3 regions of the Actinotalea fermentans genome follow, and region 1 is predicted to be linked to each of the others. Evidence: predicted binding sites of a transcription regulator. Region 1 holds the regulator's gene; each other region holds the start of a gene.
What was found. The regulator LexA, encoded in region 1, represses DNA repair genes until DNA is damaged. The targets are predictions, from matches to a motif close to TCGAACANNTGTTCGA.
Positions count from the first base shown of each region.

Region 2: a site for LexA is predicted at 1,855-1,870, ahead of AFE02nite_RS10330 (HNH endonuclease signature motif containing protein). Genes of this name have one in related genera too.
Region 3: a site for LexA is predicted at 1,855-1,870, ahead of AFE02nite_RS06460 (HNH endonuclease signature motif containing protein). Genes of this name have one in related genera too.

Region 1 covers NZ_BJYK01000001.1:1,080,407-1,083,673, forward strand. Annotated here, with positions in the region: gene AFE02nite_RS05015 (AMP-binding protein) at 1-197, shown strand, start outside; gene nrdR (transcriptional regulator NrdR) at 184-723, opposite strand; gene AFE02nite_RS05025 (LysM peptidoglycan-binding domain-containing protein) at 846-1,217, opposite strand; gene lexA (transcriptional repressor LexA) at 1,456-2,205, shown strand; gene AFE02nite_RS05035 (L-lactate dehydrogenase) at 2,257-3,267, opposite strand, start outside.
Region 2 covers NZ_BJYK01000006.1:52,074-55,340, forward strand. Annotated here, with positions in the region: gene AFE02nite_RS10305 (LLM class flavin-dependent oxidoreductase) at 1-783, opposite strand, end outside; gene AFE02nite_RS10310 (metallopeptidase family protein) at 856-1,203, opposite strand; tRNA gene AFE02nite_RS10315 (tRNA-Glu) at 1,380-1,452, shown strand; tRNA gene AFE02nite_RS10320 (tRNA-Asp) at 1,502-1,576, shown strand; tRNA gene AFE02nite_RS10325 (tRNA-Phe) at 1,610-1,682, shown strand; gene AFE02nite_RS10330 (HNH endonuclease signature motif containing protein) at 1,882-3,267, shown strand, end outside.
Region 3 covers NZ_BJYK01000002.1:7,869-11,135, reverse strand. Annotated here, with positions in the region: gene AFE02nite_RS06470 (phosphoenolpyruvate carboxykinase (GTP)) at 1-1,145, shown strand, start outside; gene AFE02nite_RS06465 (GNAT family N-acetyltransferase) at 1,274-1,777, opposite strand; gene AFE02nite_RS06460 (HNH endonuclease signature motif containing protein) at 1,975-3,267, shown strand, end outside.

The DNA.
Region 1 (3,267 bases):
AGAAGGTGGTGGCCGCCATCGTGCTCGCCGAGGGGGTCACGAAGGTCGAGCTCTCGGCGGTGCGCGCCTGGAGCGAGCAGCGGCTGGCGCGCTACGCGCACCCGCGCGACCTCGTCATCGTGCCCGAGCTGCCGCGCTCGCAGATCGGCAAGGTGCTGCGCCGCGTCGTGCGCGAGCAGATCGTCAGCCGCGGCTGAGCGCGTCCTCGCCGCCCGTCACGGGTCCGGTCACGGGCTCGTCTCCCGGGGGCTCGACCGACGCGTCGTCCCCGGACGCCGCTCGCTCGGCGCGCAGCGCCGTGATCGCGGCCTCGAAGTCCTCGAGCGACTCGAAGGCCTGGTAGACGCTCGCGAAGCGCAGGTACGCGACCTCGTCCAGCTCGCGCAGCGGGCCGAGGATGGCCAGGCCGATCTCGTGCGCGTCCAGCTCCGCGCTCCCCGTGCTCCGCAGCGTCTCCTCGACGCGGTGCGCGAGGAGTGCAAGGTCGTCCTCGCTCACGGGCCTGCCCTGGCAGGCCTTCCGCACCCCGGTGACGATCTTCTCCCGGCTGAACGGCTCGACGACGCCCGACCGCTTCACCACCGACAGGCTCGCGGTCTCGACCGTGGTGAACCGCCGGTGGCACTCGGGGCACTGCCGACGCCGGCGGATCGACGCGCCGTCGTCCGAGGTGCGCGAGTCGACGACGCGCGAGTCGGGGTGTCGGCAGAACGGGCAGTGCACGCGGACCTCCTGGGTCGCCACGCGGGCACCGGCTGACCGGTGCCCGGCGGGTGCCGGACGGGCGGCGCTCACGCTACGCAGGCCCCCATGCACACGCAAGGCGCGCCCGGAGGCGTGCCGACTCAGCTCTCGGCCGGCAGGAGGATCTGCTGACCCGCGGTCAGGCCGGCACCGGGCAGGTCGTTGAGGTTCACGAGGTGGTCCACGACGTCCCGCAGGTCCTGTCCGGGCGCGGCGATGCCGGAGGCGATGTCCCAGAGGGTCTCGCCCGACCGCACGGTGTAGGTCTCGACGGGGACGCCAGGGCTCGGCGTGCCGGCGTTCGCGACCTGGTTGCCCAGCATGCCGACCAGACCCAGACCCAGCGCGAGGAGGAACACCGTGACCCTCCCCCGACGCGTCAGCCGAAGCGGCGCATCGGCCGCCGTGCCCGTGGACCGCGGCGCGGCAGCAAGCCTCGTCCCCCGCGGGAGGTCCGCAGCGATCGCGCTCATCTCGTCTCCTCGGTCTCGCTCATCCGGGTCGTGCTCAGGTCTGTTGCCACATCGGGTGTCGCTCGAACGCCTGTATGACGAACGTCTGTACGATGTCTATCACTGCCGGCCGACATTGTCGACGACACGCTCGAACAGATGTTTGATCTCCGTGTCGCCCGCACCTACGCTGGCGGCGAGGACAAGGCCACCACGAGCCACCGACACGGCCGTGGCGAAGGAGGGCACAGTGGTACGCATCCCGCCGTCGGACCCGACGTTCCCCTGGGCGAACGAGGCGCCGGACGACCAGGACCGGCTCGCGTCCGTCCACGAGCTCGACGACGCCCGGGGCGGGCCGCTCACGCCGCGCCAGAGGCTCGTCCTCGAGACGATCCGCGCGAGCGTCGAGCAGCGGGGGTACCCGCCGAGCATGCGCGAGATCGGTGAGGCGGTGGGGCTGACGAGCCCGTCGTCCGTCAAGCACCAGCTGACGGTGCTCGAGCGCAAGGGCTACCTCCGCCGCGACCCCAACCGCCCGCGTGCGATCGAGGTCGTCCACCCCGACGACTCCCGGGCGGCCGCGCCCCTGGCGCTCGGCGAGGACCACCTGGCGCCGGACGACGCCGCCCCCGCCCCCGCGTACGTCCCGCTCGTGGGGCGGATCGCCGCCGGTGGGCCGATCCTCGCGGAGCAGGCCGTCGAGGACGTGTTCCCCCTTCCGCGCCAGCTCGTGGGCGAGGGCGAGCTCTTCCTGCTCAAGGTCTCCGGCGACTCGATGGTCGACGCGGCGATCTGCGACGGCGACTGGGTCGTCGTGCGCCGCCAGCCCGTGGCCGAGAACGGCGAGATCGTCGCCGCGATGATCGACGGCGAGGCGACCGTGAAGACGCTGCGCCGGGCCGACGGCCACGTCTGGCTCCTGCCCCAGAACCCGGCCTACCAGCCGATCCCCGGCGACGACGCGTCGGTGCTCGGCCGCGTGGTCGCGGTGCTGCGCAGCCTCTGAGGACGAGACGACGAAGGCTCCCCGGCCGACCGCCGGGGAGCCTTCGTGGCGTCAGAGGCCGAGCGAGCGGGCGACCCCCCGCAGGGCGTCGGCCGAGCGCCGGAGCCCGGTGAGCTCCTCGACGGACATGCGGATCTCCAGCCGGTGCCGGACACCCTCGCGCCCGACGATCGACGGCACCGACAGGCAGACGTCGTCGATGCCGAGGTAGCCGTCGAGGAACGAGGACACGGGCAGCACCCGGCCCTCGTCCCCCAGCACCGCCTCGATGATCCGGGAGCCGGCGAGGCCGACGGCGTAGTTCGTCGCGCCCTTGCCCTCGATGATCTTGTAGGCGGACGTGACCACCTCGTGGGCGATCCGTTCCCGGTCGGCCTCCGTGAGCCGCCCGACGACGGTGCCGTCCGGGCCGGTCATGCCGCGCCACTCGGTCAGGGGCACCGAGCCGATGGTCGCGGAGCTCCACAGCGGGATCTCGGTGTCCCCGTGCTCGCCGGCGATGTAGGCGTGGATGTTCTGCACCGCCACGCCCGTGTGCCGGGCCAGCAGGTAGCGCAGCCGGGACGAGTCCAGGACGGTGCCCGAGCCGAAGACCTGGCCCGAGGGCAGGCCGGAGATCTTCAGCGCCGCGTAGGTCACGACGTCGACGGGGTTGGTCACCATGAGGTACACCGCGTTCGGGGCGACCTCGACGAGCTTCGGCATGATCGTCTTGACCAGGCCGACCGTCGCCTCCGCGAGGTCGAGCCGGGACTGCCCGGCGTGCTGCTTCGCCCCGGCGGTCACCACCACGACGTCCGAGTCCGCGCAGACCGCGACGTCGTCCGAGCCGATGATCTCCGCCATCGGCATGAACTGAATGCCGTGCCCGATGTCGAGCACCTCGGCCTCGACCTTGGTGGCGTTGATGTCGTACAGCGCGACCGTGCGCGCGGCACCCCGCATGAGGGCCGCATAGGCGAGCGTCGCCCCGACGCTGCCCGCACCGACGACCGACACCTTCGTGGTCCGCCGGGCGGCGCCGGACGCGCCGTCCTCCGGGCCTCCCTGCTGTCCGCGGGT
Region 2 (3,267 bases), on a different contig from region 1:
GCGGGCCCGCACTACCGACTCCTCGAACACGTCCGCGGACTCCAGCGCGAGGCGCGGCGCGGCGTCCACGTTGAGGTACCTGTCGACGGCGCCGGGTGCGCGGCCCGCCTCGAGCGCGACCTCGTCGAAGCGGGCGACCAGCGCGCCCAGCCCCGCCCACCAGGCCTCCCACGCCTGCGCGGGCGTCAGGTCGCCGTCGCCCGACGGCGGCCCGTACGTCGCCCAGCCCTGCCCGTGCCGCGCGGCGACGCGCATCGCGCGGGGACCGTTCGCCGCGACGACGAAGGGCACGCGCGGCGTCTGCACGCAGCCCGGGATCATCCGTGCGCCGTGCGCCTCGTAGTGCTCGCCGGTGCGCTCGGTGACGGGGTGCGTGAGGAGCTCGTCGAGCAGGTCCACGAACTCCGCGAACCGCGCCACGCGCTCACCGCGCGTCGGCGGCGGACCCAGCACCTCGGCGTCGTACCCCTCACCGCCGGCGCCGACGCCGAGGAGGAGGCGCCCGCCGCTGACGTCGTCCAGGCCCATGACGTCCTTGGCGAACGGGACGGGGTGCCGGAAGTTCGGGCTCGCGACCCACGTGCCGAGCCGGATGCGCTCGGTCGCGGTCGCGGCGGCCGCCAGGAGCGGCACGGTGGCGAACCACGGCTCGTCGGCGAGCGAGCGCCAGGCCAGGTGGTCGTAGGTCCAGGCGTGGTCGAAGCCGTACTCCTCAGCGCGGCGCCAGCGTTCGCGCGCCACCGGCCAGCGGTCCTGCGGGAGCAGGACGATCCCGATGCGCACGAGCGGCTCCGTCCGGGGTGTGGGGTGTGGGGTGTGGGGTGTGGGGTGTGGGGTGGTGGGTGTCGGGGTGGGTCAGTCCCAGCCGAGCTCGTGGAGGCGCTCGTCGTCGATGCCGAAGTGGTGGGCGATCTCGTGGATGACGGTCACCGCCACCTCCTCCACGACCTCCTCGACCGAGTCGCACACGGCGAGCGTCGGCATCCGGAAGATCGTGATGCGGTCCGGCAGGGACCCGGCCGCCCACCAGTGGTCCCGCTCGGTGAGCGAGACGCCCTCGTAGAGGCCGAGCAGGTCCTGCGGCTCGTCGGCGGGCGGATGGTCCTCGACCAGGACGACGACGTTGTCCATCTGCTCGGCGAGCTCGGCGGGGATCAGGTCCAGGGCGTCCCGGACTGCGTCCTCGAACTCGGCGCGCGACATCGTGACCACGCCACCATTGTGGCCGAGCGGGGGCCGTCCGGGGTCGGGCGAGGAGGGGGCGGGAGGGCCCGCGCTCGGGTGCGGGCGTCGTCGTAGGAAGCCGCTTTGGAGTTCCGAGCCGGAGCCCGTATGCTTTCCGAGGTCTTCGGCGCGTGGACGTCTGGGCGCCCACCAGGGCCCCCATCGTCTAGCGGCCTAGGACCCCGCCCTTTCACGGCGGTAGCACGGGTTCGAATCCCGTTGGGGGTACGGACAGCAGGTCGCAGGACAGCACGGAAGCAGGACAGCAGTCACGCAAGGCCCCGTAGCGCAGTCTGGTTAGCGCGCCGCCCTGTCACGGCGGAGGTCGCGGGTTCAAGTCCCGTCGGGGTCGCTCTCGACCATCCGGTTCGCCGGCAGGTCGAACGGCCACTTAGCTCAGTTGGTAGAGCGTTCGACTGAAAATCGAAAGGTCGGCAGTTCGACCCTGCCAGTGGCCACCTGCAGTCAGCTGGGCAGACGCCCCGCCTCGGATGAGGCGGGGCGTTCGTCGTTCTCGGGGTGGGCGGCAGCGGGACCGGGCATGCGGCAGGCAGCTGTGTTCCGTGCTGGCGATTGGCTGCCTGCGTTCGCTCTGGGCGAATTGCCCCCTCTGCCCGGTTTCGGTAGACTTAGAACACCCGTTCGAAGGGAGTTGAGATGCCGACGGCGAGCGCTGGGGTGGCGACGTCACCGCACCACGCGCTGCGGGACGCCGTCGAGGGCCTCGCCACCCTCGCCACGGGCGCACGCTCCTGGGACGCCGCGCGACGGCGGACCATCCTGACGGAGGTGGACCGGGCGATCGCCGGGCTCACCGCGGTGCGGTCCGAGGTGCTGCTGGCGGAGCGCGACTCGGGTGACTGGCGGGGCTCGGGGGACCCGTCGTTCGCCGCGTGGCGCGGCCGCACGGCCCGCGTGGGCGTCAGAGGTGGAGCCGCCGAGGAGCGCCGGGCCGAGACCCTGACGTCGATGCGGGAGGTCCGGGACGCGACCCTCGCGGGCTCGGTGAGCGTGGCGCACGTCGACGTGATCGGGCAGGCGACGGCCCGCGGCTCCCAGGCGGTACGCGACGCCCTCGGGTCCCCCGAGGGTCAGGCACGCGTGCTCCAGATGGCGCGGCGGCTGGACGCAGGTCGGTTCGCGACCGCCCTCGCGCGCATGGCGGCGAGCGTCGACGCCGCGCACGTCGAGCGCACCCACCAGGCGCAGCGCGCCGAGCGCTTCCTGCACCTCGCGGAGACACCGTCGGGGACGAGGATCTCCGGGCAGCTCGACTCCATGGCCGGGCACCGCCTTCGGCTGGCGCTCGAGGCGTTGAGCCCACGGCCCGCCGCGGACGACTCCAGGGGCCACGCGCAGCGGACGGCCGACGCGTTGGAGGCACTGGCGGACACCGTGCTCAGCCTGCCCAGCACCGGCTCCGGCGCGGCCGTCCGTCCCCACGTCTCCTTCCTCATGACCGAGGAGACCTGGGGCGCGCTCCGCGCCCTTCGCGAGCGCGGCGCCCCAGGCGCGACCGGCCCGACGGGCGCCGTGGACGAGTCGGGCCCGGTCGGGTCAGTCCGGGTGGGTGCGGCGGACGAGCACCGGCGGGTGCTGCCGCCGGCAACCCTCGAGGACGGCACGCCCGTCCCGATGAGCGAGTTGGCTCGCGTCCTGTGCGACTGCGAGCTGACCCGCATCGTGATGGACGCTCAGAACGAGCCCGTGAACCTCGGGCGCACCGCCCGGACGTACACCGGCGCGCAGCGCCGCGGGGTGATCGCGCGCGACGGTGGCTGCGCCTGGCAGGGCTGCGGCATGGCAGCGCGGTGGTGCGAGGTGCACCACCGGCAGTGGTGGGACCGCGACGGCGGCGAGACGTCCGTCGAGGACGGCGTCCTCCTGTGCAGCTTCCACCACCACGAGGTCCACCGACTGGACCTCAGCATCCGACGATGGGCGCTGCACGACGACGAGGCGGACGCCTCCGGGCGCCGGGTGGCGTACGAGTTCGTCCTGCCCGGCGGCCGGGTCCTCTCGGGAGGCCCGCCGGGCGCGCCA
Region 3 (3,267 bases), on a different contig from region 1:
GCAAGAAGTGCTTCGCGCTGCGCATCGCGACGGCCATCGGGCGCGACGAGGGCTGGCTCGCCGAGCACATGCTGATCCTGCGGCTGACCTCGCCCACCGGCCGGGTTTTCCACCTGGCCGCGGCGTTCCCGTCGGCCTGCGGCAAGACGAACCTCGCGATGATCCAGCCGACGCTGCCGGGCTGGACCGCGGAGACCATCGGCGACGACATCGCGTGGATGCGCCCCGGCGGGCCCGGCACCGACGGGCGGCTGCGGGCCATCAACCCCGAGGCCGGCTTCTTCGGCGTCGCGCCGGGCACGGGCGAGGCGACCAACCCGACCGCCGTGGCGATGGTCCGGAGCGACACGATCTTCACGAACGTCGCGCTCACCGACGACGGCGACGTGTGGTGGGAGGGCCTGACCGATGCTCCGCCGGAGCACCTGACCGACTGGCTCGGCCAGGACTGGACGCCGGGGTGCGGCCGGCCCGCCGCGCACCCGAACTCGCGGTTCACGGTGCGCGCGAGCCAGTGCCCCTCCATCGCGGACACGTGGGAGGACCCCGACGGCGTCCCCATCGACGCGATCTTCTTCGGTGGCCGCCGCGCCACGAACGTGCCGCTCGTGACCCAGGCGCGGTCGTGGGCGCACGGCGTCTTCATGGGCGCGACGATCTCGTCCGAGCAGACCGCCGCGGCCGAGGGCACCGTCGGCGCGCTGCGCCGCGACCCGTTCGCCATGCTCCCGTTCTGCGGCTACCACATGGCCGACCACTGGGCGCACTGGCTGGCGATCGGCGAGCGCCTCGGCGACGCCGCGCCCGCGCTGTTCTGCGTGAACTGGTTCCGCAAGGGCGCCGGCGGCCGGTTCCTGTGGCCCGGCTTCCGGGAGAACTCCCGCGTCATCGACTGGGCGCTGCGCCGGGTCGCGGGCGAGGCGGAGGCGCGCGAGACGCCCGTCGGGCTGGTGCCGGCGGACGGCGAGCTCGCCCTGACCGGGCTCGACCTCCCCGCCGAGGACCTGTCCGCGCTCTTCGCCGTGGACCCGGCGGCCTGGCGCCAGGAGTGCGACCTCACGCAGGAGTGGTTCGACGTCTTCGGCGACCGCGTGCCCGCAGAGCTGACGGCCGAGCTCGAGCAGACGCGCGCGCGCCTGGGCTGACGGCGTCGCGCGCGGCCGCTCGTGCGCGCGGGCTTGCCGTGGGCTCGGACTCCCCAGACTGGGCGGCCGGCGGCCGACGACGTCCGCCGGCCGCCCGGCCAGGCGGGTGGACGGATGCATGCCCGGCGTCACCGGACGAGGCGCACCTCGGCGAGGTTCAGCCGCTCGTCGACGAACCGCGCGCCGTCGGGCCGGAACCCGTTGCGCTCGTAGAAGCGCCGGGCTCTCGGGTTCTGCTCGGCGACCCACAGCTGGGCGGGCGCACCAGGGGCGACGACGGCGTCGAGCAGCGCCTGGCCGACACCCGTCCCGTGGTGGGCGGCCAGCACGTAGAGGACGTGCAGCTCTCGGCCGCGCACCGGCGGGTGGTCCCCGACGTGCCGCCCGTCACCCCCGATGGCGATCCCCACGACGCGACCGCCGACCTCGGCAACCGTGACGGCGGCGCCTGCGTCGAGCCGGCGCTGCCAGGCCGCGGTACGCCGCTCGAGCGTGTCCGACTCCCAGTGAGCGGGCGGGAGGAGGCCCGAGTACGTCTCGACCCACGACGTGTGGTGGACGTTCGCGCAGCCCGCGGCGTCGGCCGGGACGGCGGGACGGATCAGGGCGGCCGCACCGGGGACGACGGGCATCGCGCCATCCTGCCGGACGACGGCCGGGGCAACCAGGCCAGGCGGGGACAGCGGCGGGCGTGCCGGGCCGCCCGGCGTAGAACACATGTGCGAGCCGGTGTCCGAATTGTCTTGTTCGGCGTGGCGCGCCACGGTAGCATCGATGCAGGTCAGGGCGCGTATGTGGTGCCCTCCGTGAGCGTCGTGGGGGAGGCGTCGTGGAGCGTGTCGAGCAGTCGCTCGCGGTGGCGCTGCGCGACGTCGTCGACCGGCTCGTCGTCGTGATCGAGGAGGCCCCGGCGCGCCCAGCCGGCCCGCCGGAGGAGGCGACCGAGCTCGTCCTCGCGCTGTGCCGGGAGGCCGGGCGGCTGCAGGTCGCGGCCGCCCGGCTGTCCACGACCGCCGCCGACGACGGTCTGTGGGCCGCGACCGGGGCCCGCTCGTTCCCGCACTGGCTGGCAGGGGCGGCCGGGATGTCCGTGACCCGCGCCCGCGAGCTCGTGGCGACCGGGCGCGCCCTGCGCGACCACCTGCCCGCCACCGCGGCGGCCGCGCTCGCCGGTGAGGTCAGCGCGGAGCAGGCCCGCACGATGGCGACACTCGCCCCCACGACGCCCGCCCGGCAGGCGGCACTCGCGGCCCCTGCCGACGCGTGCGGCGAGGAGTTCCTCGTCGAGCACGCGCGGGAGAGCAGCGTCGAGGGGTTCCGCCGGCTCGTTCGGCGCTGGGCCGCCGCGGCCGACCCCGACGCGGACGAGCGCGGCTACCGCGACGCCTGCGACCGCGAGTTCCTCGCCCTGTCCTCGACTCTTGGCGGCTACCACCTGGCCGGCTTCCTCACGACGGAGCACGGCGCGACGTTCGCCGCCGCGCTCGAGTCGGCGATGACGCCGCCGGCGCCCGACGACGCGCGCACCACCCAGCAGCGCCGCGCCCAGGCGGTTGCCGACGTCTCGCGCCTGGTGCTCGACAACGGGCTCGTCGGCCGCGGGGCGGCCGTGCGTCCCCACCTGAACGTCGTGGTGGACTTCGACACGCTCCGCCGTGCGGTCGGCGACGGCCCCGGCCGCGACCGCGGGTCGGGGGAGCCGTGCCGTGCGTCGGGGGAGCAGGGCTCCGTCTCGGCGCAGCCCGGCCACGCGCCAGCGGAGCAAGGCGACCGCCCCTTGCGGCTCGCGCCCGTCGCCGACGTCGAGCGCTTCGCCGTGGCCGAGGTCCTCGGCGCGGGCCCGATCCCCGCCGTGGTCCTCGCGCGGCTCGCCTGCGACACGCGGCTGAGCCGGGTCGTCTTCGGGCCCGAGAGCCAGGTCATCAACGCGGGCCGCGCCGAGCGGACGTTCAGCGGCCCGCGGCGCGCGGCCGTGCTGGCCCGCGACGGGACCTGTCGCTACCCCGGCTGCACGGCGCCACCCGCGCTGGGCGAGATCCACCATGTCGACGAGTGGGTGGCCGATCGCGGCGACACCGACGCCAACACGGGGATCCTGCTGTGCTGGCACCACCACGACGTG